2 regions of the Paraburkholderia sp. 32 genome follow, and region 1 is predicted to be linked to the other one. Evidence: riboswitches for the same ligand, from Rfam matches in the RefSeq annotation. Region 1 holds a riboswitch; the other holds the start of a gene.
What was found. A riboswitch is a leader RNA that binds a small molecule or an ion and turns the genes downstream of it on or off. The one in region 1 is predicted to bind glycine.
Positions count from the first base shown of each region.

Region 2: linked by a shared signal. The riboswitch ahead of OKW26_RS18460 (FAD-dependent oxidoreductase) and the one ahead of gcvT (glycine cleavage system aminomethyltransferase GcvT) in region 1 are both predicted to bind glycine.

Region 1 covers NZ_JBNDKD010000003.1:2,310,297-2,326,415, reverse strand. Annotated here, with positions in the region: gene putA (trifunctional transcriptional regulator/proline dehydrogenase/L-glutamate gamma-semialdehyde dehydrogenase) at 1-64, shown strand, start outside; gene OKW26_RS33605 (branched-chain amino acid ABC transporter substrate-binding protein) at 152-1,300, shown strand; gene OKW26_RS33600 (thiamine pyrophosphate-binding protein) at 1,398-3,140, opposite strand; gene OKW26_RS33595 (L-serine ammonia-lyase) at 3,379-4,767, opposite strand; gene OKW26_RS33590 (alginate lyase family protein) at 4,797-5,927, opposite strand; gene gcvP (aminomethyl-transferring glycine dehydrogenase) at 6,067-9,003, opposite strand; gene gcvH (glycine cleavage system protein GcvH) at 9,072-9,452, opposite strand; gene gcvT (glycine cleavage system aminomethyltransferase GcvT) at 9,512-10,627, opposite strand; glycine riboswitch at 10,708-10,869, opposite strand; glycine riboswitch at 10,891-10,992, opposite strand; gene OKW26_RS33570 (hypothetical protein) at 11,212-11,562, opposite strand; gene OKW26_RS33565 (oxidoreductase) at 11,781-12,830, opposite strand; gene OKW26_RS33560 (UvrD-helicase domain-containing protein) at 13,199-15,289, shown strand; gene OKW26_RS33555 (c-type cytochrome) at 15,410-16,119, opposite strand, start outside.
Region 2 covers NZ_JBNDKD010000002.1:671,258-687,171, reverse strand. Annotated here, with positions in the region: gene OKW26_RS18520 (tetratricopeptide repeat protein) at 1-724, opposite strand, end outside; gene OKW26_RS18515 (hypothetical protein) at 1,009-3,696, shown strand; gene OKW26_RS18510 (IS6 family transposase) at 3,716-4,447, shown strand; gene OKW26_RS18505 (MmgE/PrpD family protein) at 4,504-5,976, opposite strand; gene OKW26_RS18500 (electron transfer flavoprotein subunit alpha/FixB family protein) at 5,973-6,959, opposite strand; gene OKW26_RS18495 (electron transfer flavoprotein subunit beta/FixA family protein) at 6,959-7,708, opposite strand; gene OKW26_RS18490 (TetR/AcrR family transcriptional regulator) at 7,856-8,569, opposite strand; gene OKW26_RS18485 (hypothetical protein) at 9,075-9,254, shown strand; gene OKW26_RS18480 (AraC family transcriptional regulator) at 9,347-10,270, shown strand; gene OKW26_RS18475 (porin) at 10,635-11,852, shown strand; gene OKW26_RS18470 (cytochrome P450) at 11,967-13,208, shown strand; gene OKW26_RS18465 (glucose 1-dehydrogenase) at 13,517-14,275, shown strand; glycine riboswitch at 14,476-14,568, shown strand; glycine riboswitch at 14,570-14,674, shown strand; partial or broken gene OKW26_RS18460 (FAD-dependent oxidoreductase) at 14,672-14,914, shown strand; partial or broken gene OKW26_RS18455 (hypothetical protein) at 14,920-15,204, shown strand; one part of gene OKW26_RS18450 (IS3 family transposase) at 15,134-15,914, opposite strand, start outside.

The DNA.
Region 1 (16,119 bases):
GCGCTCGGTCAGCGTGAATACCGCGGCGGCAGGCGGCAATGCGAATTTGATGACGATCGGTTGAGCGAACCTCGGCGATTTATTCGATAGAAAGGAAGCGGGACGGCGACCCCGACACCGCTTCATCCACACCTGGTACCAAGGAGAAGCTATGCAACACAAAATGAAACAGCTGGCAGGCGCAGCTCTGGTTGCCGCCATGTCGCTGGCGGGGACGGCCAACGCTCAATCGACGGAAGACGTGAAGATCGGTTTCGCCGGTCCGATGACGGGCGCACAGGCGCACTATGGCAAGGACTTCCAGAACGGCATCACGCTCGCGGTCGAAGAGTTCAACGCGACGAAGCCGGTGATCGGCGGCAAGCAGGTTCGCATCGTGCTCGACTCGGCCGACGACCAGGCCGACCCGCGCACCGGCACGACGGTCGCGCAAAAGCTCGTGGATGACGGCATCAAGGGCATGCTGGGCCACTTCAACTCGGGCACGACGATTCCGGCCTCGCGCATCTACGCGAACGCGGGCATTCCGCAGATCGCGATGGCGACGGCGCCGGAATACACGCAGCAGGGCTTCAAGACCACCTTCCGCATGATGACGTCCGACACGCAGCAAGGCTCGGTCGCTGGCGCGTTCGCGGTGAAGAACCTCGGCATGAAGAAGATCGCGATCGTCGACGATCGCACCGCTTACGGCCAGGGTCTTGCGGATCAGTTCGAGAAGGCTGCGAAGGCGGCAGGCGCGACGATCGTCGATCGTGAATACACGAACGACAAGGCCGTCGACTTCAAGTCGATCCTGACCAAGCTGAAGTCGTCGAACCCGGATCTGATCTATTACGGCGGCGCGGATTCGCAAGCCGCACCGATGGTCAAGCAGATGAAGCAGCTCGGCGTGAAGGCGCCGCTGATGGGCGGCGAAATGGTCCACACGCCGACCTTCATCAAGCTCGCCGGCGATGCGGCTAACGGCACGGTGGCTTCGCTTGCCGGTCTGCCGCTCGAAGAAATGCCGGGCGGCAAGGCATACGTCGAGAAGTACAAGGCGCGCTTCAACGAAGACGTGCAAACGTACTCGCCGTACGCGTTCGATGGCGCGATGGCGATGTTCACCGCGATGAAGAACGCGAACTCGACCGATCCTGCCAGGTACCTGCCGGTGCTCGCCAAGACGTCGAAGCCGGCCGTGACGTCGGCCAACCTCGCGTACGACGCGCGCGGCGATCTGAAGAACGGCGGTATCACGCTGTACAAGGTCGTCGATGGCAAGTGGACGACGCTGCAAAGCGTGGGCGGCAAGTAAGTTTTTTGCTGACTACGGTCGATAATAGAAAACCCCGCTCTGGCGGGGTTTTTTATGGGCGGCGCATTCGACACGCTGTCAGGCCACGCGGCGATTTTCACTGCCCGCGCATCTTCCTCCCCTGCTCACGAATCATCTCGAGCGTCGCCGCAGGCGTGCTCGCTTCCTGCAGCATGCGAATTTCGATCACGGCCGGCAGCTGCGACTCGATCGAGCGTTGCAACGCCGGCAGAAAATCCCCGGTACGTTCAACGGTTTCGCCATGCGCGCCGAACGATCGCGCGAATGCCGCGAAGTCCGGATTCGTGAGGTCGGTGCCATGCACGCGATGCGGATAGTGTCGCTCCTGATGCATGCGGATCGTCCCGAATTGGCTGTTGTTGACGACGATGAACAGCACGCGCAGGTCGTACTGCATCGCTGTCGCGAGCTCCTGCGCGGCCATCATGAAGCAGCCGTCGCCGGCGAGCGCGACCACCGCGCGCTGTGGATACAGCGACTTTGCCGCGAGCGCCGCCGGCACGCCGTAGCCCATCGCGCCGCTCGTCGGCGCGAGCTGAGAACGAAAGTGCCGATACGAGAAATGCCGATGCAGCCACGTCGCGTAATTGCCGGCGCCGTTCGTGAGGATCGCGTCGTCGGGCAAGTGAGCGCGTAACTGCTGGATCACTTCGCCCATCTGCACGTCGCCGGGAATTGGGCGCGGCTCGCGCCAATCCAGATACGCGCGATGCGCTTCCTCAGCGGCACCCGCCCAGGCGAGCCTGCCGGACGACGGTTTCAGTTCCGCAAGCAATGCCGCAAGCTCAGGCATGCCCGAGACGATCGGCAGATCGGCCGCATATACGCGGCCCAGTTCTTCCGCGCCCTGATGCACGTGCACGAGCGTCTGCTTCGTCTTCGGGATGTCGAGCAGCGTGTAGCCGTTGGTCGTCGCTTCGCCGAGGCGCGGACCGAGCGCGAGCAGCAAGTCCGCGTCGCGAATGCGCTGAGCGAGCGCCGGATTGATGCCGAGACCGACGTCGCCCGCGTAGTTCGGATGCTCGTTGTCGAAGGTGTCCTGGAAGCGGAACGCGAGGCCAATCGGCAACTGCCAGTTTTCGATGAAACGCCGCAGGTCCGCGCATGCGGCCGCTGTCCAGCCGCTGCCGCCGGCGATCACCATCGGCCGTTGCGCGCCTTCGAGCAACTCGCGCAGCTTCGCGATCTGCGCGGCCGATGGCGACGCCGCCACGCGGTGATAAGCGGGTGCGCCAGGTACCGCGTCGCAGGCATCGCTCAGCACGTCTTCGGGCAGCGCCAGCACGACCGGCCCGGGCCTCCCCGAGGTGGCCGTATGAAACGCATGGCTCAGATATTCGGGGATGCGCTTCGGGTCGTCGATCTGCGCGACCCACTTCGCCATCTGACCGAACATGCGCCGGAAGTCGATCTCCTGAAATGCCTCGCGATCGAGATGTTCGCGCGCGCACTGACCGATCAGCAGAATCATCGGCGTGGAGTCCTGAAACGCAGTATGAACGCCGATCGACGCATGCGTCGCGCCCGGCCCGCGCGTGACGAGTGCGACACCCGGGCGGCCGGTCAGCTTGCCGAGCGCTTCGGCCATGTTCGCGGCCGCGGCTTCGTGACGGCAGACGATCGTCTGGATGCGCCCGGTTTCGTCGTGCAGCGAATCGAGCACGGCCAGAAAGCTTTCGCCGGGGACGCAGAACACGCGCTCGACGCCGTGTGTGAGCAACGCATCGACGACGAGGCGCGCGCCGGTCGTGCGTGCGGTATGGGCAGCGATAACGGAATTGGAAGCGGAATGGGAAGCGGGAGCATTCGGCAGCGACATTGCGAAGAAGCCTCCTGGCAGTGCGTGGGTGCGTTGGGATGGAGCCGCATCGGCGGAACGTGCAACAGCGGCCGATGGGCGCTTCGACAGCTTACGCCGAGCATGTGGGCGTTGTCATGGCGCAGCGCAACTGTTCGATCGGCGTGCGCGCAACACGATCGCGCAAATGAAAACGCGAGCCGCAGGGCCCGCGCTTTTCCGATGCGATCGCACGCAATTGAATGCCGCGCTCAGCGACTCAACACTCGACGATATTTACCGCGAGGCCGCCGCGCGACGTTTCCTTGTACTTGGTCTTCATGTCCGCGCCGGTTTCGCGCATCGTCTTGATCACCGAATCGAGCGACACGTAGTGGCTGCCGTCACCGCGCAACGCCATGCGTGCGGCATTGACCGCCTTCACCGATGCCATCGCATTGCGCTCGATGCACGGAATCTGCACCATGCCGCCAACCGGATCGCAGGTGAGCCCGAGGTTGTGCTCCATGCCGATTTCCGCGGCGTTCTCGACCTGCTTCGGCGTGCCGCCCATCACGGCGGCCAGCGCGCCCGCGGCCATCGAGCATGCGACGCCGACTTCACCCTGACAGCCCACCTCCGCACCGGAGATCGACGCATTCAGCTTGTACAGGATGCCGATCGCGGCGGCCGTCATCAGGAAGTCGATCACGCCCTGCTCGTTCGCGCCCGGCATGAAGCGCGTGTAGTAATGCAGCACCGCCGGAATGATGCCGGCCGCGCCATTGGTCGGCGCGGTGACGACGCGCCCGCCGGCCGCGTTCTCTTCGTTGACGGCGATCGCGTACAGGTTGATCCAGTCGACCATGGACAGCGGATCCTGCAACGCGCGCTCAGGGTTGCCCGTCAACGCGCGATACAGCTGCGGCGCGCGCCGCTTCACCTGGAAAGGTCCGGGCAAGTGACCATCGGCATCGGGATTGTTGATGCCGCATCCGCGCGCGACGCATGATTGCATCACGTCCCAGATCTTCAGCAGACCGGCGCGCGTCTCTTCCTCGCTGTGCCAGACGCGCTCGTTTTCCCACATCAGCTGCGCGATGCTCTTGCCGCTCGCCGCACACAGCGCGAGCAATTCGTTGCCGGTACGGAACGAATGCGGAAGCTGATCGACGGCGCTCAATACCTTCGTGTTCGGCGCGCCGGCCGTCACGACGAAGCCGCCGCCGACCGACAGATAGGTCGACTCGCGCAGCGTTGCCCCTTGCGCATCGAAGGCGAACAGCTTCAGGCCGTTCGGATGCTCGGGCAGCGCCTGACGATAAAACGCGATGTGCTCTTTCTGCACGAAGGGCACCTCGTGCGTGCCGAGCAGCGCGAGTTGGCGCGACGTGCGCACTGCTTCGAGCCGTTGCGCGATCGTCTCGGGATCGACGGTGTCGGGCGCGTCGCCCATCAGGCCCAGCATGACGCCGCGATCGGTGCCGTGGCCCTTGCCGGTCGCGCCGAGCGAGCCGTACAGCTCCGCCTTCACCGATGCGGTGGAAGCGAGCAGCCCGTCGCGCTCGAGTCCCTGGACGAACATCAGCGCCGCGCGCATCGGCCCGACCGTGTGCGAGCTCGACGGACCAATGCCGATTTTGAAGAGATCGAAGACGCTGACTGCCATGTCCTGCTCCCTGCCTATAGATAAAGAGTTTAGCGCGCCGGCAGCGGCAAGCACACGGCGAGCCACGCGGGCGGCGTCGGTGCGAGCTGCAGCGCGACTGGCGTAAAGCGTCCATCGAGACGGGCCGCCAGGTGAAACAGTTCCGTCGCGTTCTTCGGATCCCACTGACCCGAATAGCCGGGCAAGCCGGCCTCGCGACGTTTTGCATCGAACGCGACGTTCGAATGCACGAATTCCTCATGCGTCTGACCGCCGGTAGCAAACGGCACGAGCCAATTCAGCGCGGCGAGCAGCGTCGCGCCGTTCGCGCCCTTTTCTTGCAGCCAGTTGCGGTTGTGGCGGCGCGCGGCGAGCGCGGCCGTCACCAGCGGTTGCAGATCGTAGGTCACGTAGTGCAGCGCATCGCGCTCGCCGAAGTCGATCGTCGAGCCGTCCGGGGCGATGTTGTCGCCGATATGCTCGACGAACAGCCGCTGCGCGGCGTTGATCATCTTGCGGTTGTCGAGCGTGAATGCCGCCATCGCGATCAGCTTGATGCGGTGGCTTTGCCAATTGTTGCGGAACGTGCCCGTGAGCGGCCGCGGCTGCGCGTCGATCTGCGCGATGTAGCCGTTCGCGAGCTTCGTCAGAAAGGCCATCGCCGCGTTGCGCGTTTTGACGGGCAACGCGCTCGCGGTCATGTCGTACGCGAGGATCAGACCTTCGAAACGCGTTTCGTCGATCGGATTGAAGCTCGGCTGATAGGTCGTGACCCACGCGTACAGCAGACGGTCGACGAGTTTCAGGAAGCGGTCGTCGCTGGTCGCGCGCCACGCGAGCGCGGCGTCGCGCAGCAGGTCGAGATCCTTCTCCGCTTCGACGCTCTGATCGTAGATGCCCTCGTGCGGCAGCGTGCCCTCGGTGTGCAATTTGGCGAGCGCATGCGGCTGCTCGTTCAGATGTGCCTGCACGTTGGCGACGAGCGCCTTGACGCCGGGGTCGGCATTGGTGCGCTCGCTCGTTTGCAGCGCCGGCGCCGCGCAGAAATTCATCGCGGCCTGCGCCGCGCGCAGCGGCAGCAACGCGGCCGCTGCGGCCAACAGTACCGCGTAAGCGGGCCGCCACGGACGGACGCCTGCCGCCTCGGCCCGGCTTTGCATCAATCGCACCTTTCGCGCCATGCGAAACTCCTCGTTAGGCTGATTCGGTGTGTGATGTTAGCCGGTTGCGGCTTTCAACGACAGGACCGCGGCTGGACCGCTCGCGGATGCCGACGGACCTTCACAGCGCCGCGCATGACGTCTCGCCGACTCGCGCTGCTTACTCGTAATCGGCGATCGGCACGCACGAGCAGAACAGGTTGCGATCGCCGTACACGTTGTCCGCGCGACCGACCGGCGGCCAGTACTTGTTCGCGATCAGCGTCTTCAGCGGGTAGGCGGCGGTCTCGCGCGCATACGCGTGCTTCCAGTCGTCCGAGATCACGACCGCCGCCGTGTGCGGCGCGTGCTTCAGCGGATTGTCCTCGCGCTCCGCGCGGCCTTCCTCGACCGCGCGGATTTCCTCGCGGATCGCGATCATCGCCTCGATGAAGCGGTCGAGCTCTTCCTTCGACTCCGACTCGGTCGGTTCGACCATCAGCGTGCCCGGTACCGGGAAGCTCATCGTCGGCGCGTGGAAGCCATAGTCGGCGAGGCGCTTCGCGACGTCGTCGACGGTGATGCCGCTCGTGTCCTTGATCGGACGCAGATCGAGAATGCACTCGTGTGCGACGAGGCCGCCGGGGCCCGAGTACAACACCGGATAGTGCGGCGCGAGCTTGTTGGCGACGTAGTTCGCGTTGAGGATCGCGGTTTCGGTCGCGGCGCTCAGGTTCTTCGCGCCCATCATCGCGATGTACATCCACGAGATCGGCAGGATCGACGCCGAGCCGTACGGCGCGGCCGACACCGCGCCGATGCCATCCTCCGAGCGCTGGTAGCCCGACGAAGTCTGGTTCGGCAGGAACTGCGCGAGATGCGCGCCGACCGCGACCGGACCGACGCCCGGTCCGCCGCCGCCGTGCGGAATGCAGAAGGTCTTGTGCAGGTTCAGGTGCGAGACGTCGCCGCCGAACTGACCCGGCGCGCACAGGCCGACCATCGCGTTCATGTTCGCGCCGTCCACGTACACCTGGCCGCCGTGCGCATGCACGATCTCGCAGATTTCGCGGACGTTCTGCTCGAACACGCCGTGCGTCGACGGGTACGTGATCATGATCGCCGCGAGCTTATCGGCGTGCTGTGCGGCCTTCTTCTTCAGGTCTTCGATATCGACGTTGCCCTGCGCGTCGCATGCCACGACCACGACCTGCATGCCGGCCATTTGCGCCGACGCCGGGTTCGTGCCGTGCGCCGAAGCGGGAATCAGACAGACATCGCGATGCGCTTCGCCGCGCGACGCGTGATAGGCGTGGATGATCAAAAGACCCGCGTACTCGCCCTGCGAGCCCGCGTTCGGCTGCAGCGACACGGCCGCATAGCCGGTCGCGGCGACCAGCATCTCTTCGAGCTGATCGATCATCTCGCGGTAGCCGACGGTTTGTTCGGTCGGTGCGAACGGATGGATCTGGCCGAACTCGGGCCACGTGACCGGCAGCATTTCCGACGTCGCATTCAGCTTCATCGTGCAGGAGCCGAGCGGGATCATCGAGCGATCGAGCGCGAGGTCCCTGTCCGACAGGCTGCGCAGATAGCGCAGCATTTCCGTTTCCGAATGATGACGGTTGAACACGTGATGCGTCAGGTACGCGCTCGTGCGTTCGAGCGCGGCCGGCACCGACGCAGAGTTCGATGCGTTGAGCGCGGCGTCGAGCGCGTCGACTTGCGGCACGTCGCTCGTGAAGGCCGCTTGAGCGAACACCGCGAGCAGGTCGGCCAGATCGTGGCGCGTGGTGGTTTCGTCGATCGACAGGCCGACTTGCGTCGCGCTCACGTGGCGCAGGTTGATGCGCCTGGCCGTCGCCGCGTCGTGCAGCGCTTGCGTGCGGGCGCCGGTGTCGAACGTGAGCGTGTCGAAGAAAGCTTCGTTGACGAGCTTATAGCCAAGCTGCTTCGCGCCTTCGGCGAGCAGCGTGGCGATGCGATTGACGCGCAGTGCGATCGTCTTCAGGCCACGCGGGCCGTGATAGACCGCGTACATGCTCGCCATGATCGCGAGCAGCGCCTGCGCGGTGCACACGTTCGAGGTCGCCTTCTCGCGGCGGATGTGTTGCTCGCGCGTTTGCAGCGCGAGACGCAGCGCGGGGTTGCCTTGCGCGTCGACGGTTACGCCGACCAGACGTCCCGGCATTTGCCGCTTGAATTCGTCGCGCACCGCGAGGTACGCGGCATGCGGGCCGCCGAAGCCGACCGGCACGCCGAAACGCTGCGTATTGCCGACCGCGACGTCCGCGCCCCATTCGCCCGGCGGCGTAAGCAGCGTCAGCGCGAGCAGGTCGGCGGCGACGACGACATGGCCGCCCGCCGCGTGGATCGCTTCGGTCAGCGCGCGGTAGTCGCGCACGTCGCCGTTCACGCCCGGGTATTGCAGCAGCACGCCGAATGCGTTGGCGTCGGCGGCTTCAGCGGCCGGGCCGACTTTCACTTCGATGCCGACCGGCGTCGCGCGCGTCTTCACGACCTCGATGGTCTGCGGCAGCACGTCGTCGGCAACGAAGAACACGTTCGACTTCGGTTTGCCGACGCGTTGCAGCAGCGTCATCGCTTCGGCGGCGGCGGTCGCTTCGTCGAGCAGCGATGCGTTCGAGATCGCGAGGCCGGTCAGGTCGGTGACCATCTGCTGGAAGTTCAGGAGCGCTTCCAGACGGCCTTGGGAAATTTCAGGCTGGTACGGCGTGTACGCGGTGTACCACGCCGGATTTTCGAGCACGTTGCGCAGGATCACCGTCGGCGTATGGGCGTTGTAATAGCCCTGGCCGATGTAGGAGCGGAACACCTGGTTCTTGTCCGCGAGCTCGCGCAAGGCGGCGAGCGCTTCGGCTTCGCTCTTCGGTTGCGCGAAGGGGCCGAGCGGCAGCGTTTCGGTGCGGCGGATCGTCTTCGGGATGACGGCGTCGATCAATGCCGCGCGCGACGCGAAGCCGAGTGCTTCGAGCATCGCTTGCTGGTCGGCCGTATCCGGGCCGATATGCCGTTCGGCGAAGGCGTCGTGCACTTCGAGCGCGGCGAGCGAGAGAGGAGTGCGGTTCATCAGACGATCCGGGTGTTCGAGCTTCATGGGTGTTCCTGGCGGCGCGGCGCGCCGTTGTGCGAGCGCCGCGCCTGACGGTTAAAACAAAAGGCGACTCAGGCGCCGATCGACTTCGCGTAGGCCTCGGCGTCGAGCAGGCGGTCGAGCGACGCATCGGCGGCCGGCTTGATCTTGAACAGCCAGCTGTCGTACGGCGTGCTGTTGACGGTTTCGGGCGAGTCCGCGACGGTCGTGTTCGCCTCGATGACTTCGCCCGAGACCGGCGCGTAGATATCGGAGGCGGCCTTCACCGATTCGATCACGGCGACGGTGTCGCCCGCGGTCACGGACTTGCCGAGTTCCTGGACTTCGAAGAAGACGATGTCGCCGAGCGCTTCCTGCGCGTGGTCGGTGATGCCGACCGTCAGCGTGCCGTCCGCTTCGGTGCGGACCCATTCGTGCGATTCGGTGTATTTCAGTTCGGCCGGGATGCTCATTGGATGCTCCTGAACGGTATGTTCGGTAGTGTTTGAATGTGGGGGCGCGCGCCGGCCGCTCAGACCGCCAGCACCTTGCCGTTGCGCACGAACGGCAGTTTTACCACGCTTGCGGGACAGGCTTTGTCGCGAATCTGGACGTGCACGGTGTCGCCCGGCTGCACGCCCTTCGGCACGCGCGCAAAGGCGATCGATTCCTGCATGGTCGGCGAGAACGTGCCGCTGGTGATTTCGCCGTCGCCGTGCGGCGTGACGACTTTCTGATGCGCGCGCAGCACGCCCGCGGCCTTGCCGTTTTCCTTCAGCAGGATCAGGCCGACGAACGCGGCGCGCGAGCCGTCGGCTTCGAGGCTGCTCTTGCCGACGAACTCGCGCGGCGAGGCCAGGTCGACGGTCCATGCGAGGCCGGCGTCGAGCGGCGAGACATTGTCGTCCATGTCCTGGCCGTACAGGTTCATGCCGGCTTCGAGGCGCAGCGTATCGCGCGCGCCGAGACCGGCCGGGCGCACGCCGTGGGCCGCGAGCGCCTTCCACAGCGCTTCGACGTGGGTAGCCGGCACGATGATCTCGAAGCCGTCTTCACCGGTATAGCCGGTGCGCGCGACGGTCAGCTCGCCGAACGGCGTGCCGTCGACGCGCGCGGCGTTGAACGGTTTCAGCGTTTCAGTCGCGGCGCGCGCGGCCGGCACGGTTTGCCAGGCCTTTTCGCGTGCGTTCGGGCCTTGCACGGCGACGATCGCCAGATCGCGGCGCGGCGTGATGGTGAGACCGAAGCCGCCCGCGTTGAGCTGGCCGAACCAGGCGATGTCTTTGTCGGCGGTGCCGGCGTTGACGACCACGCGGAAGTGGTCTTCGGCGAAGTAATAGACGATCAGATCGTCGATCACGCCGCCGTTCGGATTCAGCATGCAGGAGTAGAGCGCGCGGCCCGGTGTTTGCAGCTTCGCGACGTTGTTCGCGAGCGCGTATTCGAAGAACGCGCGGACGCGCTCGCCGGTGAAGTCGACCACGCACATGTGGGACACGTCGAACATGCCGGCGTCGGTGCGCACCGCGCGATGTTCCTCGATCTGCGAGCCGTAGTTGACGGGCATGTCCCAGCCGCCGAAGTCGACCATGCGAGCATTGAGCGCGCGGTGAGCGGCGTGGAGCGGGGTGTGTTTGAGTTCGGTCATGGGGCCTCGGGCATCTCGCGAAACAAAAAAGGCCATGCGGCGCACTGCCTCGCGGCCGTGTGCCTGCGAGCGTGGTTCTGCATGACCCCTCTGTCCTCGATACCTGAGAGATTGCGCCGCCGCGACTGGCTCAATGAGCTCGATCCGTCACGGGTGAAACGCGCGCCCCTTCGGTGGGCAGCCTGCCTGCGGTGCACGAGGTGCGACGCGGATGGCTACTGCCGCTCTCCAGAGTGCGAAAAAGCCGCCGGAAGACGGGTTTTTCGACGCGGTCGGTCCTTTTGCCTGAGAGTTTGCGGGTGTGCCCCTTCGGCGGCGCGGCCTGCGATTTTTCGCCTGCCAGCACGCTCTCCCGACGCGTGCGGCGAATTTACGCGACGGGCCGGGGCTTGTCAAATAAAGGCCCGGGAGCGGTGTGGGGCCGGCTGTGGCTGTTCGGGGGCGTCAAAAAGAAAAGCGCGGACCGTGGTGCCCGCGCTTTTCAGTTGCTTCTCCCGGTGCCATCCGTGACCGCACGATGAGCGGTAGTGGGGGCTCACCTGGTGGCTCGTTTGCCGATTCGGTTTGACCACTTGCTCGCTGGCTCACTCGCCGATCGCATGAGCCGCATTGTCCAGTTCCTGATTCAGCACGCGCTGTTCTTCCGCGGACAAACCGCCGCCATGCTGGGCGGCCATGTCATGCGCTTCCTGGCGGATCGTCTCGAGACGGTGATGCAGCGCGGCGCCTTGCGGCGGCGGGTAATAGCCCTGATTCACGCGGTTATCGATACGGTGCGCGAGATTGTCGATGCGGCCCTCGACCTGATGCAGACGCTGGTCCGCGATCTGCTGCGGAGTCGGGCCCGGATGCGGCGCGGGCGGGGGCGTTACCACGCAGGCGGCGACGGAGCCGAGCAGCGCGCATGCAACAAGGGCACGGATGATTCGAGACATGGATTCTCCCGGAGTCGTTGTCGTGTTGGGTTGCTACCTCACTAGCAACGGCTGACGAAGAACGCCCGCTGACTCTGCAGCGGGCGAATTTGTAACGTTATGTTCCTTTCCGGAACGTCAGGAAAGCCCGCGCCGACAGCCTTCGCGGCGCTAAAGGCGGTCCCGTTTTTGGTACACAGCTCGTGGTGTCGCGGTGTCGACGCGCAGCGCGGCGGGGCTCAGCGAATCCGCTCGAACGGCAGTCGCACGCCCTGCTCGGAACTGCGCGCGGCCAGGTCGATGATCGTCATCACGTCGACCGCGTCGCGCGTGCTGATCGGAAATGCGACGCGGTTCTGGATCGCGTCGGCCAACGCAATATAGAAGCCTGCGTACTCGCCGTTGCGGGTCGGCAATTCGCACTCGACTTCCTCGTCGCCTTCGAGCACGCGCAGCATGCCGGGGCTGTTGCCGGCGCCGAAGCCTGCGTCGCCGGGGCGCAGGCCCGCTTTCAGCTGATCTTCCTGGGTGTCGAGGCCGTACTTCACGTAGCTGCCGCGCGTGCCGTGGATAGCAAAGCGCCGTCCCGGCAACGCGGTCAACGCGCTTGCGTGCAGCACGACCTCGAACTCGTCGTAGCCGAGCTGGATGTGCACGTAGTCGGGTGCACTTGCGTCGTCGCGATGGGTGCGCACCGTCGCCGATACGGTCTTCGGCGCGCCGAAGAGGGCGAGCGCCTGGTCGATCAGATGCGGACCGAGATCGAACAGCAGACCGCCGCCGCGCGTCACGTCTTCGCGCCAGCGCTGACGCACGCCCGGCCGGAAGCGGTCGAAATGCGATTCGTACTGCGTGAGGCGACCCAGTTCCACGCGCGCGAGCAGATCGCGCACGGTCAGAAAATCGCCGTCCCAGCGGCGGTTGTGAAAGGGCGCGAACAGCTTGCCGCGCGCGAGCGCGATATTGGCAAGCGTGTGGGCGTCGGCGGCGCTCAGCGTGACAGGCTTGTCGACGACCACGTGCTTGCCGGCTTCGAGGGTGCGGCGCGCGAGGTCGAAGTGGGTGTCGTTGGGCGTCGCGATCACGACGCAGTCGATGTCGTCGAGCGCGAGCAGCGCGTCGAGATCGGCGACGATTTTCGCGTGCGGATAGTCGGCGTGCGCGCGCTCGGATTGCCCGGTCGCAATCGCGGCGACCCTCGCGCGTCCGCAGTGTTCGATCACCGGTGCGTGAAACGTCGCGCCGGCGAAGCCGTAGCCCATCAATCCAATTTTCAGCGATGCGGACATGCGAGTCTTCCTGGAGGAGCGGCGCGCCGCCTTGCCACCGCGGCGGCGGCGCGCAATCTGCTCATTGTGGCATTTGTGGGCTGGACTGGGGGCTGAACATGACGGCCGGCCTTGCGCGCAGCCCGTCGGGGCGTCCGAGCCATCGAGGCATCCAACGAGGGCGTCCATCGCGGTGGCCATCGCGGTGGCCATCGCGGTGGCCATCGCGGTGGCCATCGCAGTGGCCATCGCAGTGGCCATCGCAGTGGCCATGTTAACATCGCACCTCTCGCGAGCACTGCGCCGCGCAGCATGCCCCGGGCCTTCGGCCGGCGCCACCCGCCGGTCCGACCTCAGCGTCCCTCAACCGTATTAGCCATCCACAAACGATGTCCGCAGGCCTGAACCCCGCTCAAAGTGAAGCGGTCCGTTATCTCGACGGTCCCTGTCTCGTGCTCGCCGGCGCCGGCAGCGGCAAGACGCGCGTGATCACGCAGAAAATCGCGCACCTGATCGAAGCGAAGGGCTTCGAGCCACGGCACATCGCCGCCGTCACGTTCACGAACAAGGCCGCGGCGGAGATGCGCGAGCGCGTCGGCAAGCTGCTCGAAGGCAAGACGCTGACCGCACCCGGCAAGGAAGGCCGCAAGGTGCCCGTGAACCAGCTGACGGTGTGTACGTTCCACTCGCTCGGCGTGCAGATTTTGCGTCAGGAGGCGGAGCATGTCGGCCTGAAGCCGCAGTTCTCGATCATGGATTCCGACGACTGTTTCGGCATGATCCAGGAGCAGGTCGGCTCGACGGACAAGGGCTTCATTCGCAAGATCCAGTCGATCATCTCGCTGTGGAAGAATGGCCTGATCATGCCCGAGCAGGCGATCGCGACCGCCTCGACCGAGGACGAGCATCAGGCGGCGATCGTCTATCGCAACTACGTGGCGACGCTGCACGCTTACCAGGCGGTCGATTTCGACGATCTGATCCGCCTGCCCGCCGAACTGTTCGCGAGCAACGAGCAGGTGCGCGACCGCTGGCAGAACAAGCTGCGCTATCTGCTGATCGACGAGTATCAGGACACCAACGCATGCCAGTACGAACTGGTGAAGCTCCTGGCCGGCAAGCGCGCGGCGTTCACGGCGGTCGGCGACGACGATCAGGCGATCTACGGCTGGCGCGGCGCGACCCTCGAAAACCTCGGCCAGCTCGGCAAGGATTTCCCGAACCTGCACCTGATCAAGCTCGAGCAGAATTACCGCTCGACGGTGCGCATCCTGAGCGCCGCGAACAACGTGATCGCGAACAATCCGAAGCTGTTCGAGAAGAAGCTGTGGTCCGAGCACGGCATGGGCGACACGATCACGGTGACGGGCTGCAACGACGAGGAGCACGAGGCGGAGTCCGTCGTGTTTCGGCTGTCCGCGCACAAGTTCGAGCGGCGCGCGAATTTCCGCGACTACGCGATCCTCTATCGCGGCAACTTCCAGGCGCGCATCTTCGAGCAGGTGCTGCGCCGCGAACGGATTCCGTACGTGCTGTCGGGCGGCCAGTCGTTCTTCGATAAGGCCGAGATCAAGGACATCTGCGCGTACCTGCGTCTGATCGCCAACGCGAACGACGATCCCGCGTTCATCCGCGCGATCACGACACCGCGTCGCGGCGTCGGCAATACGACGCTGGAGGCGCTCGGCGCGTTCGCGGGTCAGGCGAAGGTGTCGCTGTTCGAGGCGGTCTACATGGGCGGCATCGAGGCGCGTCTGTCGCCGCGTCAGATCGAGCCGATGCGCGCGTTCTGCGACTTCATGCAGCGCCTGACCGACCGCGCGGAGAAGGACGCGGCGGGCACGCTACTCAATGAGCTGATGGAGGCGATCCACTACGAAGCGTATCTGTACGACGCGTTCGACGAACGCCAGGCGCAGGCGAAGTGGCAGAACGTGCTGGAGTTCATCGAGTGGCTCAAGCGCAAGGGCACGAAGGAAGAGCCGGAGCACGGCAGCGGCAGCGAAGCGACCGGCTACGACACCGCCGACGGCTTCGGCGACACCGGCAAGAACCTGCTCGGGCTGATCCAGACGGTCGCGCTGATGTCGATGCTCGAAGGCCGCGAGGAAGATCCGGATGCGGTGCGGCTGTCGACCGTGCATGCGTCGAAGGGGCTCGAGTATCCGCACGTGTTCCTGGTCGGCGTCGAGGAAGGCATCATGCCGCATCGGGGTGGCGCGGACGACGAGCCGATCGACGACGCGCGCATCGAGGAGGAACGCCGGCTGATGTACGTCGCGATCACGCGCGCGCAGCGCAGCCTGCATCTGAACTGGTGCAAGAAGCGCAAGCGGGCGCGGGAGACGGTCGTCTGCGAGGCGTCGCGCTTCATCAACGAAATGCTGCTCGACGATGCGCCGCCGCCGACACCGGAAGAAGCGCCGATGTCGCCGAAGGACCGGCTCGCGAGCCTGAAGGCGTTGTTGCAGAAGTCGTGAGCGGGCGGGACTGCCAGTGCCCGCCGGTTGCGGTTGCTCGCGATTGCACATAAAAAATCCCTGCATCGCGTTAGCGCATGCAGGGATTTTTCATTTCAGCGACGACCGATGCCGCGTGCTTTACTTCACCGCGCTGACCATATAGTCGACCGCAGCCTTCACGTCCGCATCCGATGCGTTCGAGCCGCCCTTCGGCGGCATCGCGCCCTTGCCGTGCAGCGCGTAGTTATAGACGGTGTCCATCGGGTCCTTCAGGCGCGGCGCCCATGCTTCCTTGTCGCCGAACTTCGGCGCGTTCAGCACGCCGGTCGCGTGACAGGCCTGGCATACCGACTGATACAGCGCCTTGCCGGCCTGCGAGGCGTCCGCGCTTTGCGCGCCACCTGCTGCCGGGGCGGGAGTCTGCGGCACGCTGGCCATTGCGGCCAGCGCCGCGGCGGCCTGGGCCGCGCCCGCATCCGATGCACCTGCTGCACCGGATGCCGCTGCCGCACCGGATGCCGCGGCCGCGCCCGCCGCCGGCTGCGCCGGCTCGGGGAAGCTCGCGCCCGAATTGTTCGCCATATAGACGACCGCGCGCGCGATCTCGAAGTCACTGTAGTCGTCGGGGCTCGTGCCGCCGCGCGGCGGCATGGCGCCCTTGCCGGACAGGGCGGTGTGCCACAGCGTGTCGAAGCCCTGCGCGATGCGCGGCGCCCAGTCTGCGGTGTTGGTGAATTTCGGCGCGCCTGCGGCACCCGACGCGTGACACGCCGAGCAGACCGCCTTGTAGACTTCCTCGCCGGTCTTGTAGACGCGCGGTGCGTTGGCGTCGCGGATCTCGACTTGGG
Region 2 (15,914 bases), on a different contig from region 1:
GGTGTTGTTCGAGTAGCACGAGCCCTGTGCCGAGAAGCGCGCGGCTGTGTGCCGGCTGGCTGCGCAGCGCCTGCTCGAACAGCGCCATAGCGTCGAACTCGCGGCCTTCGCCGAGTGCCAGCAAACCAGCTATGGCGAGACCGTCGGGAGAGCTCTTTGCAAGAGACGCGAACTGTTGCGCGCTGTCGGGATGTCCGGCATCGAACAAAGCAGCGGCGAGGAGTCCGCAGACTTCGATGCCGGTCTCTGGATGATCCGCATACCGCTTGCCAACTTCGATGACCTCGTCGAGGCGGCCTTGATGGTGAAGCGAACGCATTTGGAGCGTGATGGCTTGCGGAATCGTTGTCAGCACGCCTTCATCCAGCAGCGCTAGCGTTTCGTCGAAAGCGCCGAGCATGGCGTGCGCATAAGCTTTGTTATAGCGAATCGCGGGATGGCTTTCACCGTCCGGTAACGCGGCGAATGCCCGGAGCGCGTCCTCGAATCTGCCACGAGCCATGGCACACAGTCCACGCAGATGCATCGACTCCGGCGGCACCGCACCGAGCGCTTGCTGACGTGCGAGCAGTTCATCGCAACGTTCGAATTGCTGTGCGTCGAATGCGCACGCGGTGGCGTCTCCTAGCAGCGACAGGTTGTTGGGGTCGGACTCAAGGAACGCAAGCAGCCGGGTCAGTCGGGCAGATGCCAAAGCAACGGCGTGTTCGGAAGTGGAGTTCATTTGGCGTCGGGTGTTCGCTGCGTCGGTGGACAAAGCCGAAAGTGAGGGATCGGAAGTGAGTAGCCCTTTTCTAGCATAGCAGTCTGGAATTGCTGCGGGATCCTTATTGCGAGATCAGGCCGGCAATCGCCGCCACAATTTATGCTTCATCGCACGCAAGGAGGCACGAGATCCTGAGGGCCTGAGATTTTCGCTAAACAGTTCTGAAAATCTTCGGACAACTTGTTCGGAAGCGGTTCGGGAAACCAATCGCGCAAGGCTTAACGAACAGGTACGGGGCATAGATGGTAGCGATCGTCACGGGCAATGGTTTGGGTTTGCAGTCGTCGTCGGCATTGGGGCTTGGAGCCCATGGCCAGGTCGGCAATGCGGCATTCGGGCAGACCGGAGAGCAGCTCTATGTGAACGCGGCGAACGGCAATCTGGTGATTCAGGATCGTGACCAGTTGCTGCTCGGCCAGGGGGTGAACAGTTCGATCTACCGCGCCTATAACAGCCTCGGACAGTTTGCTGGAGACAACTGGCGCCCAGGCGGATCGCGCACGGTGGATGGCCTCACTGGGACGCTGAATAGCATAGGCAGTACGGTAACCCTGACAGACTGGGATGGTTCGAGTACGGTGTACGAGTACGATGCGTCGCGCCAGTTGTATGTGTCGACCGCGTGGCTTGGCGCCAGCGTTGCCCAAGGCGACTTTGAGCCCGGCTATGCCGATGCTACTGGCACAGGGGCGTACGCGACGCTGTCCTTTGATGAGGCGACCCGCAACTGGCAGTGGAACGACGGAAACAACGGGCTGAGCGAGCTTTACGATGCCACGCGAGGCGGCAGGCTCGTGTCAACCCGCGACAGGGACGGCAATACGGTCGGCTACGCCTACAACGCCGCAGGGCAGCTCGCGCAGGTAACGACTGCAGGGGGCGACGTCACCTATCTCGACTACAACGCAGCCGGTCAACTGACGGATCTGCGCTCGGTCTACCGGGGGATGGGTAACAGTCTGGTCACGTCGACCACGATCCGTTACGCGTACGACACACAGGGTCGACTGTCGCGGGTGACAGTCGACCTGAGTCCGGAAGACAACAGCATCGCCGACGCTCACGTCTATACGACGACCTATACGTACGACGGCACGAGCAACCGGATCGCCTCGATCACCCAGTCGGATGGATCCCAGGTGATGTTCACCTATCTTCAGGTGAACGGCGAGTACCGGGTGGCGACGATTGCCGAAAAGGCCGACGACGGGGTGTTTCGGATCACCACGCTTAGCTATGACACCGCGAACAGGCAGACGACGGTGACCGATCCGCTTGGCTACAGGAAGGTCTTGACGTATGACGATGCCGGCAGGTTGATCAGCATCCGGTCGACTTCGTCTCTGGACGGACAGTGGGTAAACCTGAACTTTACGTATACCGTCAACGGCGACAGCGACCTGCGGATTCTGAATGATGGTAAGGGCAAACCGATCTACTTTATTTACGATGCCGCGGGCAATCTGATCAGCCAATCGGACAGCTCAGCCGACGTTACCCGTACGTACGGGTCGAACAATGAACTGTTGACCGAGACGGTCTTTGACAAGACCAGCAATTTTGCTAATGGTTACGCGAACCAGTACCTGACGACGCGCTATGTCTATGACGCAGCCGGGCATCTGCGATACGTGGTGAGTGCGGCGGGCCGCGTCACGGAGTTCAGGTACAACGCGGCGGGCCAGAAGGTCAGCGAGATCCAGTACACATCGGCGGCATTCGACGTCAGCGCCTTGAGCAACACCGATGCAGTGTCGGAGGCGACGTTGAATGCATGGGCGGCGGGCCTTGTGAATCCCAGCGAGGCGATCCGTATCGATTCGACGTATGACTACCGTGGGAACCTCGCGACGGTCACGCGCTATGAGAAGCTGCTGGCCGACGGCACAGGCGATGTGACGGGAGCAATCATCCAGACACGGTACGTCTATGATGCTGCCGGTCGTCTCCTACAGCGTTTTTCGGGCAGTCCGGGCAACGAGAAGGCTGAATCTTTCACGTACGACGGGCTCGGCCGCTTCCTCTGCGCGATTCAGTTCGACGGCGTCACGACGCTGTATCAGTACGACGATGCGCACCACACGGTTTCAGTCACCTTCAGCAACGGGCTGACGCGTACCTCTACGTATAACGCCGCGGGGGAACTGGTCGCCGTGGTCGATTCGGTGCAGGGCAAAGTGCAGTCGCAGATCAGGAACTACTACGACACCAACGGCCGGTTGCAGATGACGACCGATGCCAATGGACTGAATACGCACTACCTGTACAACGGGCGTGGCCAGTGTGTCGCACAGATCGCCCCTGATGGAACATTGACGGAGTATGTCTACGACACCACATTCGCGAGGCCGCTGCGCACGCTCACCTATGCAACCAGGCTTACGGCCGCGCAACTCGCCTCGTTGACCAACGCCGACGGGACACCCGCCGAAAGGCTGAAATCGGGGGCGTTGCTGACGCTCGACTCCTCGAAGCTGCGCCCGCCTGCATCGGTGGACGACCGGACGGTATGGGCTTTTTATCTCAACAACTTCATCGACCATACCGTTGACGCGGACGGAACCGTCACCCAGGTTCAGTACGACGGCAGCGGACGTCCCGTGGTGAAGACGGTCTTTGCGAACCGGGTCGACACCAGCGTGGCGCCGACACAGGTCTTACCAGATGCCGATCCGGCCAACGATCGCGTCACGCGCTACTTCTACGATCAGGATGGTTTGTTGCGCGGGGAACTTGACCCGGAAGGTTTCCTGACCGAATACCGGTACAACGGCGCAGGGGAGCGTGTTGAGACGGTTCGTTATGCCACGGCAACGGACGCCTCGTTGCGCAGTCAGGGCATGTTTGCGCAGCTGGTTCCCGGTAGCAGCGACGCAGACGCTCACCTGAGCTACTTCTATGGGTTTTGTCGCATTAACGCGGTCAAGTAAAATCCGTGGACCGCAACGCATGATAAGCATCATGGCAAAGACGCAAACGCCGCGCAAGACGCTGCCCGCTGGCATTGGCAAGGTACTGAAGCGGCTGCACTACCCGTTGGACGTGATCCTGCTGTGCGTGCGGTGGTACGTGGCGTACTCACTGAGCCTACGTAACCTCGAGGAAATGATGGCCGAGCGGGGTATCGAGGTGGATCATTCGAGCGTGCACCGGTGGGTTATTAAGCTGCTGCCGGTGCTTGAAAAAGCATTCCGCAAACGCAAACGGCCTGTGGGCAAGAGCTGGCGGGTCGATGAGACCTACGTCAAGGTCAAAGGCCAATGGAAATACTTGTACCGTGCCGTCGACAAGACAGGTAATACGGTGGATTTCCTGCTGCGCGCCCATCGGGACAAGGCCGCGGCGCGCCGCTACTTCGAGAAGGCGATTGAACAGAACGGCGAGCCCGAGACAATCACCGTGGACAGGAGTGGCGCGAATCTGGCTGCGCTTGAAGCGCTCAATGCCGAGCGTTTAACACCGATCAAGGTCCGTCAAAACAAATACCTGAACAACGTCGTCGAGCAGGATCACCGTGCCATCAAACGCATCATCAAACCGATGCTGGGGTTCAAGGATTTCCGCTGTGCGCGCATCATCCTGTCTGGCATAGAAATCGCACACATGATCCGCAAGGGGCAGATGTGTGACGATGGCGTCGCCCCGACTGCAGCCGAACAATTCTACTCGTTGGTAGCGTGAGTAGTACTACCGATATCACGCTTTGCTCAAGCTGTAATCGTTAGCGCGACAGAACCCTAGCGGGCCCCGTCGGACAGCGACTGGGCGAGAGTCGTCAAGCTGTCCGTTAGCCGGCTGACCGGACCTTCATCGAGCGTCATGATGACTTCGATGATTTCCTTCGCCGCCTTGGCGAGCGCCGGTGCTCCGTTGCCGTGCTCGTCCAGTCCGATCATCACGTTGAACTTGCCGTGGATCTGTTCATCGGAGAACAGCGTTGCCGCCGTCCACGGATCGCCCACAGAGTGATCGGCCGTGGCGCTGAAAATCTGCCCGCGCGCATGAATGTCCACGCCACCAGGCACGCCTCGCCATTGGCCACCCGTCATCCATTCCCCAATGTTCGACGATGTCGGCTCCGGCACGACTTCGACGCGCTTGCGGAAAGCGGTAATGTGCTCGTCGCTCATCGTTTTTTCGTCATACCAGCGGGGACCGGCCGGCACGTCGTACGCGACCGCGGCGACTGCATGAGCGTGGCTGAATTCCGCGCTAAGAGGATCGCGCGGCTGCTGCTCGCGGAAGATGGAGGTCAGCGCAAAAGGATTGGCCCGCACGACGACCCGTTCGATTTCGTCTGGCCTGAGTTCGTGCCGCGCGCGCAACTGGGTGAACGCGGTGAGCGGATGATGAATCCAGCGACAGCATGGCCAGGGCTTGTAGGTGGTGTTCAGAATCTGCCAGTCGCTGCCGAGGCCAACCATCAGCGCTTCGTCGTCGTGCGTCGGAGAGCCGTAGAACTTCCAGAAGGCGTTGGGTCCGTCGAGGATGTCCTTGAAGCCCGTGCTGCCCAATCGCGCGAGCAATGCCGCGGACACACCGGTCTCGGCACACCAGCCGGCGTCGGCATACTTGTACATGGGTTGCTCGACGGATTCTGCCCATTTTCGCAGCGTCGGCTGAGGGGAGTTGCTTCCTCCGATGCCAAACGCGTGATTGGCCTCGTTGTCATTCAGGCCGGCAATGCTCGTCGACGCACCGATCGCGGACCACGTGATGGTCGCGGCCGGACCGCCCAGTTCGTTCCAGCCGATCACCTTGCCGTTCTCGATCTGCATCGGGGCGCCCATCCAGCTGCCGATCCGTGCGCCGACATCGAAGCCGACCGTGATGGCTGTCAGCAACTCGCGTCCACTGCGTCTATACAGTTCGGCGAGCGCCAATGCGGAAAAGACCGTGGCATTTCCAAAATGCGTCGAGGTCGGAAAGGTATCGTCCGCATCCAGTACATTGGCCAGCCGTGCATTGGCGTAGGCGGCGGCGGTGACCGAACTGCGCTGTGTTCTGCCGAGTACGGTTGCATCCTGATTGCCCCCGAGAGTATCGACATATTCGAGAGCGATCCGTCCGCTACCGGTGCCAATCGCTCCGAGCGCACAGCCCAACGTGTCGAGAAGAAGGCGCTTGCTCTCGGCGACGACGGGCTGTGGCAGATCGTCAAAACGCGTCTTTACCACGAAGTCGGCAAGTCCCTGGGTGAGGCTCGTCATGTCTCGCTCCTTGCTGTATCAGGTAGTTGTGTGCTGGAACAACGGTTTTTCGTCTGGATGGCGCTGTTCAGTTCGGGCAGGACCTCAAAGAGGTCTGCAACAAGACCATAGTCCGCCACCTGAAAGATCGGGGCGTCCGCGTCTTTATTGATTGCAACAATGATCCGGGAGTCTTTCATGCCCGCCAGATGCTGAATGGCCCCTGAAATGCCGACGGCAATATAAAGCTGCGGTGCGACGATCTTTCCGGTTTGGCCGACTTGCATATCGTTGGGTGCGAAGCCCGCGTCGACCGCCGCTCGCGATGCACCGACCGCCGCGCCTAGTGTGTCCGCGAGCGGGTAGAGCAAACCGAAGTTCTCGCCACTTTGCATACCGCGACCGCCGGACACGACGATCTTCGCGGCGGTCAGATCAGGACGATCGCTGGCAGCCAGTTGTTCGTCGACCAGGGCCGACAGGCCCGAGTCTCCCGGACCCGAAAGTTGCTCGACAGGGGCAGGTTCCTGGGTGGTGTCCGATGCGTCGAAAGCCGTGCCGCGAACGGTAATCAGTTTGATTGCGGCAGAGGACTGAACCGTCGCGATCGCATTGCCGGCGTAGATGGGACGCCTGAACGTGTCCGCACTGATCACCTCGATGATCTCGGAGATCTGATCGGTATCGAGCAACGCTGCAACGCGTGGCAAGACGTTCTTGCCATGCGTTGTGGCGGCCGCGAGCACATGGGTGTACGCGGATGCGATTCCCGCAATCAAAGGCGCGATGTTCTCCGGCAATTGATGCGCGTAGGCGTCCTCATCGGCGGCTAGTATTTTGGATACGCCTTCGATTTTCGCCGCGGTCTGCGCAAGCGCTGCGACGTTCCGACCCGCCACCAGCATCGCGATATCGCCGCCGATCCTTTGCGCGGCGGAAACTGCGCTCAGGGTGGCGGTGGCCAGAATGCCGTGGTTGTGTTCGGCAATCACGAGAATGGCCATCAGATCACCCTCGCTTCGTGTTTGAGCTTTTCGACCAGCGCGGTGACGGAGGCGACTGTGACGCCAGCGCTGCGCACGGCCGGTGCTTCCACTTTGAGCGTCTTCACGCTCGACGCGGTGGATACGCCAAGCGAGCTTGCGCTGCGCACGTCGAGTGGCTTCTTTTTAGCCTTCATGATGCTGGGTAAGGTCGTGTAGCGAGGTTCATTCAGCCGCAGATCGGCGGTGACGATGGCCGGGAGATTGAGCGCAACCGTCTGCAGTCCGCCGTCGATCTCACGAGTGACCTGGATCTTTTCGCCCACAATCTCGACTTGCGATGCGAACGTGCCCTGCGCGTAGCCGGTGAGTGCGGCCAGCATCTGGCCGGTCTGGTTGTTGTCGCTGTCGATAGCCTGCTTTCCAAGCAGTGTGATGCGTGGCTGTTCCTTGTCGACCAGGGCCTTGAGAAGCTTCGCGACCGCAAGTGAACCCAGCGCCTCATCGCTTTCAATCAGAATGGCGCGATCGGCGCCAAGTGCGAGTGCCGTGCGTAATTGCTCCTGCGCTTCGCTCGGGCCCACGCAGACCACGACAACTTCGGTGGCGATTCCTTTTTCCTTGAGTCGTACGGCCTCTTCTACCGCGATCTCGCAGAAGGGGTTCATCGACATCTTGACGTTCGCGAGGTCTACGCCGCTCTTGTCCGCCTTGACGCGAACCTTGACGTTATAGTCGACCACCCGCTTGATAGCGACCAGAACTTTCATGCCTTCAGCCTCATCTCTATTACTCCGTTTTCAACCTGGGATCTAGCCGAAGTTGACCACTTTTTTTCGAGGCGCGCCAATAGCTTTAAATGTTCAAATGATCGAATAAACGTATCGAAGGAACTGCGAGGTCTGGCAGGAGGGAGCTTATTGCGGAGCGACGCTCATTGCTTTCCATACGACTTTGGTTGCCGTTCGGAATGCCGCATCGTCGACGCCGCCGGGACCGGAGCGCCGCAAAAAGACGATCAAGCCTTGCCAGTGCGAATAGAGCAAGGCGCCCCGCAGACGGCATTCGTCGGCAGGCAAGACCTTATTGATCTGCGCGACCAGTCCGCTGAACAAGGCCTGAAACTCCTTGCTTACCTTGACCATCAATTCACGCACAGCGGGTTGATGCTCCGCGAGACACCAGCATTCGAATGCAAACGGGCTGACGACATTGTTGGCTTCGGCCAATGCGTCGAATACGTCGTCCAGCACGGCGTCGAGGCGCGCTTCGGGCGATAGTGCCGGATCGCTGGAGAGCGAACGGTATTGCTCCAGATAGCGTCGGGCCACTTCTTCTATGGTGGCGAGCAGCAACGCGTCCCGGCTCCCGAAGTAGTGCTGGAGAGTACCGAGGCGAATCTGCGCTTCGGCTGCCACGCGTCGCTGGGTGAACCCCACGTTTCCCTCGGACGCAAACACGCGAATCGCAGCCTCGAGAATTTCAGGGATACGTGTCGACCGATTGCCGCGCTGCCGCGCAGGTGAGCGCGGATCGTGTCCGCCAAGTTCCGCCGAGCTGAGAGAGAGGTCTTTCATCTTTGACACTCGAGGGATGGAATCCGGCTGGCTGCGAGCGGCTGTGCGTTGCACGCTGCTATCGAACAGGGCGGCCGCAGCCGTTCAGTCAGGGTATTGGTCAAGTGTATAACACACGGCCGGTGCTCCAACGAAAAGGTACGAGAAATTCGCGTGAATACAGGGTAAACGCCAGCTTTATCTTTCTTGATAATAGGTCTGGTGACCACTAGTATTTGGTCAACGGACTAAATATCTGCTTTTCGTTCGCGAGTCTAGGTCCTGATCGCGGCAATCGAGCAGTGCGGAGTTTTTGCATGGACAGCGGCAGCACATCATTGCGTTGGCTGGTTGAGAAGTGGCTTCAACCAACCGCGGCGTCACCGGCTCGGGTCGTTCGGGTGAAAACCGGACGGATGCGCTCCACGCGCTGTGTTCGCCTCGAGGTCAGGCGTTCATCGGACGTATTGTCGGTGTTCTTTTTCCGGCATGGCGACGGTTCGTGGTGCGTATTTCCACCTCACGTCGAGCGTCCCGCAATGGCCATACAACAGTATGTCAGTTGATTGGAGGAAGCGTCATGGACGTGATCGAATTGGCGCGAGCATCGGGTTTGCAGGTGGTTCTCGATGGGCGGATAGGGCGCGAGGAGTATCAGATCGTGTGTGGATCAGTCGATGCGTTGCAGCGGTTCGCGGACGCCGTCAGTATGTCGATCGAGATGTCAGTGCGTGTGGCAATGCAAGTCGCGCGGTCATGATGTACTGACGCGGCCGGCTTCACGTGGGCGCTGGTAGGGCGCTAACAGACGATCATAATGAAAAATCAGCAATTATTAATGGGTTGTCCTAAGTGGACCTGCTGACCGATATCGTCAGACTGATGCGCCCTCAATCGGTGTTATGGCGCACGCTCGAAGAGCACGGACGTTGGGGAATGAGCGTTCCTCGGCGAGACGAGCCGGTCTTCTGCCTCGTCGTGACGGGACACTGCTGCTTTGTCCCGCCCAATGGCCCTCCATTGCTAATGAAGCAAGGTGACTACGTGATGTTGAACGCGTCATCTCGCTATAGCCTCGGCAGCGGATTGGATGTTATCCCAGCCGTGACTGCGCTCGCCGCCGACGCCGGGCAAACGGACTATGCCCGATGGAACGACGGCAAGGGTGGCGATGAAGTCAGACTCGTGGGCGGCTATTTCCAGGTCGAACCTGAGCACACTGCGCTCCTTGCGAGTTTGCTGCCGGATCTTCTTTACGTCCGATCCTCGGATGAAGAAGCCGGACGTCTGAGCCGTATCGTCGAATTGATCGGCGAGGAGTCGCTTTGTCAGTTGGCGGGTCGTGAACTGGTCATGGGCCGGCTGGTGGAAATCATGCTGGTGGAGGTGTTGCGTCGTCCGATGTTGCAAATAGAAGGACAACGAACCGGGTGGCTAAGCGGTATGGCCGACCCGCAGATCGCCATGTCGCTGCAAAAAATGCATGCCGACGTTGCGAACCACTGGACGGTGGACATCCTTGCGAAGCAGGTCGGCATGTCACGCGCGGTGTTTGCACGCCGCTTCTCCGAATGCGTGGGCCAGGCCCCCGCTACCTATCTTTCCAATTGGCGCATTGCGCTTGCCAAGGATGCGTTGCTGAACAGCAATCGCTCCGTCAACGATATCGGTCTTTCGATCGGTTATCTGTCCGACAGCGCGTTTAGCACGGCGTTCAGCCGGATCGTCGGATGTTCTCCGGCATCGTTCCGCCGAGAGGGCCGGAAGGTGTCCTGAACGAGCTATTGGTGGATCTGCTCGATCCATCGTTTTTTAGTATTGTCCCTTCTTTTCGACACGCCTTATCTTTTGCACATCATCAGGTCTCGCGAGCACTCCTGATACACAACCAGGAGCGAGCTCGCGGCGCGGTTTATCTACGCGCGCTGCTACACCAATTCAGAATCTTGAGTTTTGTAAAACGAAATTCCTGACAGATTGCAGGTGCAGTTAAAAGCGGGAACGCTATCGGAGTCCTTTCATGCACGCATGGCAGCGATTGACGAGAGACGTCCGAAAGCCTCGGGTTGACGATAAAAATTAAAAATCTTGCGCAATCCGAGAGCTTTACAAATCTATTAAATTATATTTGGAGACAGAAATGAAATGCCCGAAATTGATGCTGATGTCGACTGCTTTACTTTTTACCCAGGCGGCCTCCGCGCAAAGCAGCGTCACGCTTTACGGCGTGATCGACTTTGGTCTGAACTTCGTCAACAATGCGCAGACCATCGAGAATGGCCATAGAACGGGCCGCCAACAATATACGATGAGCAGCAGCATCATGCAGGGTAACCGGTGGGGTCTGCGAGGCGTGGAGGATCTCGGCGGTGGCTATAAGGCCATCTTCGTCCTGGAAAGCGGTTTCGATATCGGGACCGGGAATTTCCAGCAGGGCGGTGACCTGTTCGGCCGGCAGGCTTATGTCGGCATTGCTACTCCATACGGAACGGTTACGCTTGGGCGTCAGTACGATTCAGTCGTGGACTTTATCGGACCGCTAACCGGTGCCGTAGGGAACGGAACGTATTCGTTACATGGCAATGACGTCAACAATTTCGGGAATACCTATCGCGTCAATAACTCGATCAAATTTACGTCGGACACGTACGGCGGTTTCAAGTTTGGCGGACTCTACAGTTTCGGCGGAGTGGCGGGATCGTTTGGAACCAACAGCGTCTTTTCTCTGGGCGGTTCTTATCGATTCAACGGGCTCACGGTCGCCGCGGCGTATCTCCGGGCGCGTGATCCGAACCGGTCGTTTTGGGGCAACAATGCGAATAGTTCGGCGACTGCCAGTAATCTGGGTTCGATATCGGGAGTGCAGGTCAATCCTGTCTACGGCGGCTTCGCCTCCGCATCCGCGTATCAGGTTGCGGGAGCGGCTCTGCAATACGCGTTTTCCCGCGTTATCGTTGGAGCGAACTATTCCAATATCAGCTTTCGCGGGCTGAACGACCCGGCATCGGGGAACCTTGCGGTTATGAACCCCCGTGGCTATACCGGCAACGCTACGTTCAACAGCTATTCTGCCTTTGTGCGCTATAGCCTTACGCCATTCCTGTGGCTCAACGGCTCTTACGACTACCTGACCGGCGGTGCCATCGATGGCAAGGAGGGCGCGAAATACCATCTGATCAACGCCACCGTCGACTACTTCCTGTCGAAGCGCACCGACGTGTACTTCATGGCGAACTATCAGATCGCGTCCGGAACCGATTCGACCGGTCAATCCGCGGTGGCGTCCTATCTGACGATCACGCCTTCCAGCAACTCCCGCCAGGTTGTTCTGCGTGTTGGTATGAGACATCTCTTCTAGCGCGTCACGCCGGATCTGCTGACCGGCAGCACGCGTCGCGGAAATTGCCTGCTTCCAATCTCAAGCAAGACCGGGTTTTGCCAATTGCTCAACTTAAAGAGAGAGTGCCGAAACATGTCGACTCAAGATGCTGAAATCACGTGCCCATTTGCCCGGCAGACATTCCCCTGGCCGCGCGATACGGAAGCACCGTTGAACCCTCCGCCGCAATACGCCGCTTTGCGGGAAAAAGGGCCGATGGCGAAAGTCCAGCTTTGGGACGGCAGTGCCGCATGGATCGTGACCGACATGGAACATTTCCGCGAGGTGCTGACAAATCCCCATTTCAGCGCATCGCCACTTGTCGCGGGTTTTCCGTTCGTGGCGCCGGCGCGCGCTGCTCAGTCGAAGTCGTATCAGACATTCATTACCATGGACCCGCCTGAGCATGGCCATTATCGCCGCATGCTCACCAAGGAATTCATGGCAAAGCGTATGCAGGATTTGCGGCCGTTGGTTCAGCGTTCACTCGACACGCTTCTCGATGCTATGGAGAAGAAAGGCGCGCCAGCCGATTTCATCGCGGACCTCGCATTGCCGCTGCCGTCGCTGGTGATCTCGATCATGCTGGGAGTGCCGTATGAAGATCACGCGAAACTGCAGAAGTGGAGCGCGGATCGGATGAATCTCTCCATTGCTCCGGAAGCTTTGACGCGATCGGCGCAGGAGATGACGGCCTATATCGATCAACTGTTGCGCCAGAAAGAACAAGACCCGGGCGATGGAAGCGATCTGCTGAGCAGATTGGCGGTGGAATGGGTCATCCCGGGAAAGCTGCCGCATTCAGAAGCGGTTCAGATGGCGACGTTGCTGTATTTGGCCGGACACGAGACGACGGCCAACCAGATCGGACTCGGGCTGCTCAGTCTGTTTCAACATCCGCGGCAGAAGGCGGACCTGATCGCGAATCCTTCTCTGGTGCGCGGAGCAGTCGAAGAAATGCTCCGGTTCCATTCCATCACGCATATGAATTCCAACCGTGTTGCGACCGAGGACGTCACGATTGGCGGGCAACTGATTCGTAAGGGAGAGGGTGTTCTCGCACTGCTGCATGCAGCGAATCACGATCCGGTTGCGTTTCCGAGTCCCGAGAGTTTCGATATCCATCGTGAGACCGGCGGACAGTCTCATGTGGCGTTCTCATTTGGAATTCACCAGTGCCTGGGCCAGCCGTTGGCTCGACTTGAACTCCAGGTGGTGTTCGAGACATTGTTCAAACGGTTTCCCAATCTGCAATTGGCGGTTGAATTCGATGCCTTGCCATTCAAGAGCCAATCTTTTGTTTACGGCCTTAGGGAACTACCGGTGAGTTGGTGAGCGTTCCGGTTCGAACGACCGGCCGGTCTCGAACCCGAGCGGAGAACCTGTTTTCGCCCCCTTCGTGGCCGGTGCTGCAAACGTGTAGCGCCGATCACTCATCCACCTTCGACAGATGGAGTCGGTCGTTATGAACTGGAAGTTTGTTGCCGTGACTCATTTGCGCGAGGGCGTGGGTATCTTCGTAGCCTTGCTCGCGGATCTGGTGATGGTGGCCTGACGTTCTGGACAGGTCGGCCGGTCCCGCGACCGGAGAGAAAGGCCGCTCTACATTGCAGCGTGATCTCAACCCATGAAGGAAATGGTAAATGAGCAGGTTATTCGACAGGAAGGTAGCCCTCGTGACCGGTGCGGCATCCGGCATTGGGCGCGCGACGGCCATTGCGTTCGCCAGAGTAGGCGCCGCGGTGGTTGTCGCGGACGCCGATGCGCAACGCGGCGCCGAGGTTGTTCATTACATTACCGAAAGCCTTGGCGAGCAATCGCTTTTCGTCGCCGTGGATGTGACAGATCCAGATTCCGTGGAGCGTATGGTCCGGACGACCGTGAGCCACTATGGCGCGTTGGATTGTGCATTCAACAACGCCGGTGTTTCCGACAAATCGAGCAGCTTGCGGGTGTCGACTCAGGACAACTGGGACCGTGTGATGTCCGTCAATCTGGAAGGCGTTTGGCACTGTATGCGGGCAGAGCTCGACCACATGTTGGCCGCCGGCAAAGGTGCGATCGTCAACAATGCCTCGCGCTCAGGTCTGGTCGGTGTACCGAGTGACGGAATCTACGGCGCGGCCAAGCACGGGGTCATAGGGTTGACGAAGGCCGCGGCGGTCGAGTTTGCGTCTAAACAGATCAGAGTGAACGCGGTGTGTCCGGGTCTTGTTGAAACCGCTTTGACGCAGGCGCGATTCGGCGATGACCTCGTCCCGCGTTCACGGCTTGCGAATCCGCTGGGACGAATGGCTCAACCTGAGGAGATTGCCGAAGCCGTCGTCTGGTTGTGCTCAGACGCGGCTTCCTTCGTGGTTGGCGTCGCGTTGCCGGTGGACGGTGGGGCCACTGCCCGGTGAGATCCACGCCGGCGCAGCGCCTGGTCCCAGGTCACATTATGCTGTCGGAGTGCGGTCGCACCGTCGTAGACACGCATGGTAATGATCGACATCCCTGTTGCCAGATCGAAGCGCCTCTTCAAATCGCAAAGGCTTTCGAAAAACACTTTCAACTAGTACTTGCAGCCAGCAATTTGGACAGGTAACGTCGAATCGTTCTGCAATGCAGCGCCGGAGAGATCGTCAGAAGGTGTGACGACGCCGACGGAGCAACCGCCCCGGAAACTCTCAGGCAAAAGGACCGCGTAGCAGGGACATCTGGCGAGCGGCGTCACGCACGCCCACCGAAGGGGATTTTCCGCGCACGGCCGCACGAGCCCGCGCCGCTGGAGAAGAAACTCTCAGGTACATGGACAGATGGGACATCGACGCCGGTTTCGAAATGAAATCGACACCGGTGATGCTCAATTTACTCTGGACCATGTCATGTCACGAATCGCCATCATTGGCGCCGGCATTACCGGCGTCACGACTGCTCACGCCTTCGCTCAGCGCGGCCACCACGTCACCGTGTTCGAGCGCCATCGTTACGCGGCGATGGAAACCTCGTTCGCCAATGGCGGGCAACTGTCCGTCAGCAATGCGGAAGTCTGGAACAGCGCGGCCATCGCCACAGCAGCATCCGCTACGTGAGCCCGGCGCAGCGCCATGACGGCGACGACCACGTGATCCTCGCGGCGCGTCACGAGGTGTATGTGCAGGCGCGGGAACGCAACCCGGCCCGCTGGTCACGCTGCACGCGAGACTGGACACCAATCGGCGCCGTCACCCTCAATCCGGAGCGCGAGTCAGTCGTCACGATAGCCTCGCACGCCTCACTCATGCAGCCAGAGGCTGTTTATTCGCGCCGATCGACGCCATCTCAACGACTGAGTCACGTTCGGGATTGAGCGTCACGGCACCCACCGGTGTCCAGTTACGCGTGTGACGCGACCAGCGGGTCGGATTGCATGCACGCGCCTTCGCGTACAGTGCATGACGTGCCGCGAGAAGCGCGCGATCGTCGCCGGCATGGCGCTGCGCAGGCGTCACGTAGCGGATGCCGCTATGACGATGCTCGAAGTTGTACCACTGCACGAAACCGGCAGCCCAAATGCGAGCAGCGTTCAGGTCCTCGAAGCCTGTGGCCGGAAACTCCGGCCGATACTTCGCGGTTCGGAAGAGCGCCTCGGCGTAGGCGTTGTCGTCGCTGACACGGGGGCGTGAGTACGACGGCTTGACACCCAGCCAGTGGAGCATCGCCAGCACGGTAGTTGCCTTGAGCGTTGCGCCGTTGTCACCGTGCAGCACCGGTCGGGTCTCAAGGGCGGCAATGCCTTCAGCGAGTGCCGTGCGCCGCACCAGATGCGCTGCATGTTCGGCAGCGTCGCTGTCGTGCACCTCCCAGCCGACAATCTTGCGGCTGTACAGGTCCAGGATCAGGTACAGGTGGAACCATCGACCTGTTACCGTTGCCGGCAAATAGGTCATGTCCCAGCACCAGACCTGGCGCGGTGCGGTCGCGACGTGTGTGGTTGGCGGCCGGGCGCTCGAAGGCGTTCTGGCGCGGCCACGGCGCGTCATCTGCCCATGCTCTCGCAGCACGCGGGCGAAGGTCGAT